Regions from separate parts of the Moheibacter stercoris genome, predicted to be linked through region 2. Evidence: riboswitches for the same ligand, from Rfam matches in the RefSeq annotation. Region 2 holds a riboswitch; the other holds the start of a gene.
The links. A riboswitch is a leader RNA that binds a small molecule or an ion and turns the genes downstream of it on or off. The one in region 2 is predicted to bind S-adenosylmethionine.
Positions count from the first base shown of each region.

Region 1: it holds a riboswitch for S-adenosylmethionine, as region 2 does, so the genes downstream of both, ABID46_RS10880 (homocysteine S-methyltransferase family protein) here and ABID46_RS12495 (trans-sulfuration enzyme family protein) in region 2, are expected to answer to the same signal.

Region 1 covers NZ_JBEPMO010000015.1:31,078-34,506, reverse strand. Annotated here, with positions in the region: gene metH (methionine synthase) at 1-821, opposite strand, end outside; gene ABID46_RS10880 (homocysteine S-methyltransferase family protein) at 818-1,816, opposite strand; SAM riboswitch class I at 1,868-1,971, opposite strand; gene ABID46_RS10875 (protein adenylyltransferase SelO) at 2,296-3,429, opposite strand, start outside.
Region 2 covers NZ_JBEPMO010000024.1:726-4,154, reverse strand. Annotated here, with positions in the region: gene ABID46_RS12510 (hypothetical protein) at 1-207, opposite strand, end outside; gene ABID46_RS12505 (hypothetical protein) at 211-657, opposite strand; gene ABID46_RS12500 (hypothetical protein) at 725-1,255, shown strand; SAM riboswitch class I at 1,382-1,480, shown strand; gene ABID46_RS12495 (trans-sulfuration enzyme family protein) at 1,618-2,787, shown strand; gene ABID46_RS12490 (homoserine dehydrogenase) at 2,856-3,429, shown strand, end outside.

The DNA of each region.
Region 1 (3,429 bases), on a different contig from region 2:
GGAATACTATCATAGATTTCCAACATTTCAGGATTGACGATTCCCATATCCATACCATATTGAATCCCATGATAGAGAAAAACCGAATGAATCGCCTCGCGCACTTGATTATTTCCTCGAAATGAAAAAGAGGCATTGCTCACTCCTCCACTCACCAAAGCACCTGGAAGATTTTCTTTGATCCATTTCGTAGCTTCAAAAAAATCCAAGGCATTTCTACGATGCTCTTCCATTCCCGTCGCTAAAGGAAATATATTGACATCGAAAATTATGTCCGTTGATGGAAATCCTACCTGATGAACAAGAATATCATACGATCGTTGACATATTTCAATTCGTCTTTCCAAATTATCGGCTTGACCAATTTCATCAAACGCCATCACAATGGCCGCGGCGCCATAACGTCTTATTTTTTTCGCTTGCTGAATAAATATTTCTTCGCCTTCTTTCAAACTGATGGAATTCACAATGGCTTTTCCTTGAACATTTTTCAGTCCAGCTTCTAAAATTTCCCATTTTGACGAATCAATCATAATCGGAACTCTACAAATATCGGGTTCAGAAGCTACCAAACGTAAAAATTTGATCATCGCTTCTTTGCCATCGAGCATTCCTTCATCCATATTGATATCGATGATTTGCGCTCCGCCTTCTACTTGGTCTCGAGCAATTTGCAAGGCTTCCTCAAAATCGCCATTTTGAATCAATCGAAGGAATTTTTTAGAACCTGTCACATTGGTTCGCTCTCCTACATTGATAAAATTGGAATTATCTCTGATGTACAAAGGTTCCAATCCACTTAAAGTTAATTTGATACTCATAACAATGCAGGGATTTTACGCGGTTGATAATTTTGAACGAATTCTGCCATTTTCTGAATATGTTCAGGTGTTGTACCACAGCAACCACCCAAAATATTGATCCATCCGTTTTCTACCATCGGTCGTATGTTTTCCAACATGATTTCGGGAGACTCATCATATCCGCCAAAGGCATTTGGCAAACCTGCATTGGGATAGACACTGACATTGAAAGGTGCATGATCGGATAGGATTTCGACATAGGGCAACATATCGGTCGCGCCTAATGCACAATTCAATCCAATACTAAAAAGAGGAATATGCGCCAGGGAAATCAAAAATGCTTCTGTCGTTTGGCCCGAAAGGGTTCTTCCCGATTTATCCGTAATGGTTCCAGAAGCCATTAAAGGAACTTGAATTCCCGTTTGATCCATTGCTTCCATGATGCCAAAGAAGGCAGCTTTTGCATTGAGCGTATCAAATATCGTTTCCACCAATAAAGCATGAACTCCTGCTTTTAACAAAGTCGTAGCTTGTTCTTGATAGGTTATGACCAATTCATCAAAATCTACATTTCGAAAAGCTGGATCTTGAACTTTGGGTGAAATAGAAGCGGTACGATTCGTTGGACCGATTGAACCAGCGACAAATTTTGGCTGAGATGGATTTCGTGTGGTAAATTCATCAGCAACTTCCAACGCTAATTTGGCTGAAGCGAAATTTAATTCCTCTACCCAATCGACCATATCGTAATCCACCATAGAAATTCGATTGGCATTAAAGGTATTGGTTTCAAGAATATCGGCGCCTGCCTGAAGATAAGCGCGATGAATATTTTGAATAATTTCGGGTTGTGTGATGGACAGCAAGTCGTTATTGCCTTTCAATGACTGATGAAAATCGGCAAATCGGTCGCCACGATAGTCTTCTTCAGACAATTGATGACGCTGAATCATCGTGCCCATTGCACCATCTAAAATCAATATTTTCTCTTTGGATAAATCGGTCAAATTCATTTGAATACATTATTATTTGACCTTATTGAAAAATATACGCGAAGTATTTTTCCCTTATCTTTTCTTGCTCTTTTGACAAGATAGGATGTAGCACCCGACCTAACGGGTTGCTAAGGTATCATAGGGCCTAATCCCTCCACCTTTCTCAATAAGGATGCTGCAAATGTATAAATTAAAATCCGAAATACTCAAACTTATTTTTGAATAAGAAATAGCTAAAATGAAACAAAGCCATTCAATTTTACTCGAATGGCTTTGAATACTTAAACCTAAAAACTTACTAAACTTACTAAACTTTTATTTAGACGAATCTAAATAGTATATTATCCATTTACCCCTTTGGATTATATGTGGACAAATTTATTGAGGTAAACCATTAAATTCATTGACCTATGTTAAGAAATTAATAATTCTATCAAATTTTCTGAGGAAAATGATAATAAATATTTATTACAATTATATTATTAATATTCAAATACTTAAGTACCGCAAAATGTTTTATATTGGGAATCGAATTCTGGATTGGCTCTCAAAAAAGAATTATCAATTGAGGAAATCCTTTTTTTTGATTCTAATTGATTTAATAAATTGTGAAATTTTGAAAAATTTCCTTCCTCGGCATTTTTCAAAATTTCTTCTAATGATTGATTTCTTAAAATCATGATAGGGTTATTTCTCCTCATTATTTCATTTGAATTCAATTCATTTTCAATCCTAATTTTCCATTTTCCGAGCCAAGAATTCATTTCTTTTGGAAAATCGTTTTCTTTTTCATCAAAAACTTCTGGATAGGTTAACTTCGCAAACGAATTCGTATAATCCAATTTAAATTGATATAAGTATTCCAGAAACTCATCTACCAAATGACTATCACCCTCTTTTTCCTCTGTAATTCCTAATTTGGAAAACATCATTTTGTACCAAGATTCCATATAAAGTGAATCAAATTCATTAATTATCTGAATCGCTAATTCGATCGCAACTTTTTCTTCGGGATGAATTAGACTCAATAAAGTTTCCGCCAATCGAGCCAAATTCCATTTCAAGATTTTGGGTTGATTCTCAAACGAATACCGAGCATTTTGATCAATAGAACTATAAACGGTTGAGGGATCATAAACTCCCATAAACGCACATGGCCCAAAATCAAAAGTTTCTCCCGAAATGGAAATATTATCGGTATTCATCACTCCATGAATAAAGCCTACTCGCATCCAATTCACGATCAAATCAATCTGAACTTTCATCACTTTTTCCAAGAAAGCCAAAGCTAAATTGGTGGAATTTTTCAATTCTGGATACAATCGATTTACCGAATAATTCAAAAGTGTTTCAACATCATCCTGCGTTCCAAAATACCTGGCATATTCAAAGGTTCCGATACGAATATGAGATTTCATCACGCGCGTTAAAATGGCACCTTCATGAATTTCTTCTCGGTATACTTTTTCTCCTGTTTTGACTACTGCCAAACTACGAGAACTTGGAATTCCCAAATCATGTAAGACTTCACTGAATAAGTATTCTTTCAGCATGGACCTCAAGGTCGCTCGACCATCTCCCCTTCTCGAATAAGGAGTTGGTCCACTTCCCTTAAGCTGAATATCCCATCG
Region 2 (3,429 bases):
CATGGTCTTATACTCAATTTTTTCTCGATAATTATAATCAGTAAACATTTCAAAAGAATCCTTTGGTGGCAAATAAAGTTTGAGGAAATTTTGATTCTGATTGTCAATTTCTTTCTGAAAAATGCCCACAAACAAAACAGGAATAATCAGCAAACTGATCACTCCTGTTAGATTATCTATTTTGGAATATGTTTTATTTTTTCTCAAAGTTTACAAAACTTCTTTGATGCTATACTTTTGGCCATTGAATTCGATTACATCTCCTGCTTTTGCACCTTCCAATGCCGAATAAATAGGAGCCTCTGTATTCAATCCAATGTATTTCTTACCTTCATAATCAAACATATTGGCGGTGATACCGATGAAAAAATTCAAGGTTTCGGTTAAAACCAAAGCTCCTGGTTCTACTTTCTCTTTTGGACCAAAATCCAAATTCAAGAAACTATCAATCATTTGTTTTTGGCGGTTAATTCTTAACTCCAATCCTTTTGCAGATTCTTGACTTTGCGTCATTTGCGAATAATCCTCTGGATCGATGGTTGATTCCTCATCCAAATCAGCGGACTCTTGATAGGTTGCAAACATTTCTTTCAATCCATTTAAGTCTGCTTTTTCAATTTCAATAATTTGATTCTTGATGGTTTCTTTTAAAGACATATTTGTTTGTTTTGATTAAATTTAAGTAAAATTGTACGAATATTACTCGACAAAATTAATTGAAATAATGAAAAACATACTTTTTACGCTCATGTTTGTCATTTCTATTGGCAGCTTTGCACAAACATCAGACCAAGAATTGAATCCCAATAAATGGCGAGTTGGTGGTGGGATTGGATTAGGATTCGGAAGCAATGATTATTTCGGATTTTCCATTTCTCCTTCAGTTGGATATGAAATTACGCCCATGATTGAAGCTGGTGTTTCGGCTGGATATCAATATTCGAAATGGTCATATGCCAAACAAAATTTATTCAATTTTGGTCCTTATGTGAATTTTTATCCGGTTGATTTTTTATTTCTTCGTTCCCATTTTGAACACTATTTAGGAACGCATACATGGCAATCTAGCAATCCAGATGTGAGCGATCTGAAAGAAAATTATGATGAATCAGCATTATGGTTGGGAGGCGGATATCGCAGTCCAGGAAAGGTTTCTTTTCATGTTGGGATCATGTACAATGTTTTATACAAGGAAAATTCCAGCATATTTTCAACAGGACTTCGACCAATGGCTGGAGTTAGTTTTGGATTTTAATTTTCCTATCGAATAATTCATTGATTACAAATAATTTGAAAATTATTATTAAATTTTAACATATAGAATTGCAATTATTTAAAAAATTCAATTCTATATTTGCAAAAGAGAAGTTCATCAATTTTATTCTTATCAAGAAAAGCCGAGGGAAATGGCCCGTTGAAGCTTTAGCAACCATCTAGTTTAGATAAGGTGCTACATCCATCCGACAAGGAAAGATAAGTTCACAGCAAAGTTTAGGTTACAATAAAACAATATACTAGACTCTTCTGACTTATCAGAGGAGTCTTTTTTTTTGACTTTTCTGAAGCTGCTCTTGGTAAGATTTTACAACACACACAAAACACAGAAAAAATCTAAAAATGAGCAGAATAACTGAAATCTTAGAATCTATACCTGTCGATCCATTGACAGGTTCGATTTCCGTCCCTATTTACCAAACATCCACATTTGTTCAGGAAGCGCCAGGCATCAACAAAGGATTTGATTATGCGAGAAGCAATAATCCTACTCGTTTAGCCCTTGAAAACATTGTTGCTCAAATGGAAATGGGACACAAAGGTTTCGCATTTGCGACAGGTTTGGCTGCCATTGATGCTGTCGTTAAATTACTGGAATCGGGAGACGAAATCATCGCAGTGGATGATATTTATGGTGGCGCTTACCGATTATTTACACAGATTTATCAAAAATTTGGGATCAAAGTTCATTATGTTGATACAACACAAGCTGAAAATATTCTTGAATTTATCAATGATAAAACCAAATTGATTTGGTTAGAATCTCCCACCAATCCAACCTTGAAAATTTCAGACATTCAAAAAATTTCTGAAATTGCCCATTCATTTGGAGCCTTGGTGGTGGTCGACAATACATTTGCAAGTCCTATTGCGCAATTGCCGCTAGAATTAGGTGCTGACATAGTCGTACATAGTGCAACCAAATACATCGCAGGCCATTCCGATTTGGTCGCAGGATTGGTCATTACCAAAACACCAGAATTATCTGAAAAAATAAAATTTATACAAAACGCCTCCGGAGCAATTTTAGGTCCATGGGATTGTTTTTTAGTGATACGTGGAATTGAATCTTTAGACTTAAGGGTCAGACAACAAAGCGAGAACGCGAAAATAATTGCTAATTTTCTGATGAATAGGGAGGAAATAGACAAAGTCTATTATCCGGGGTTAACTACACACACGAACCACGAGATTGCGCAAAAGCAACAAAATGGATTATTCGGGGGCGTTATTTCTTTTAGCTTAAAAAAGGACAGCATAGATGCTGCCAATCAATTTGTTACCCAAACAAAATTATTTAAGCTGGCAGAAAGCTTAGGTGGTGTCAAAAGTTTGATTTCTCATCCTGCTCAAATGACGCATGCTTCTGTACCTAGAGAAAAAAGAATTTCATCGGGTATTCAAGATTCCTTAATTCGACTTTCTGTTGGAATTGAAGATCCCTTAGATCTAGTTCAAGATTTAGAAAAAGCATTATTGTCCATCGATCAAAAAATCAAAGAAATTATCTAACTCATGTTCAGGGCCAATTGCTAAAATCAATCCATTTTTTGGATTTGAAAGGGTGAAAATTGGTCCTTTTGAACGAAACTTTAGTCAACATCATGAAAAAAATAAACATCGGACTATTCGGATTTGGAGTAGTCGGAGAGGGAATCTACAAGGTTTTATCAGAGAAATCTCAACTCAATACTGAGATCAAAAAAATCGTCATCAAACATCCTGAAAAAAAGCGAAACGCACCCGCACAATTGTTCACCACAGACGCAAAAGAGATTCTAGATGATCCTGAAATTGATATTGTCGTGGAATTGATAGACGATGCAGAAGCCGCATTTGAAATTGCAAAAACTGCCATGAATTCTGGAAAATCAGTGGTCAGTGCCAACAAAAAAATGATTGCGGAGCATGCCTCGGAATTGATCGAATTACAACGAAAAAACAAGGTATCTTTCCTATACGAAGCTGCCGTTTGTGGCAGTATTCCCATCATCAGAAATTTAGAAGAATATTACGATAATGACTTGCTAAACTATGTCAAAGGCATCGTCAATGGCTCTACCAATTACATCCTAACCAAAATGAAATCTGAAAACCAGAGCTATGACGATGCCTTATTTTCTGCACAAAAAAATGGTTTCGCCGAAAGTGATC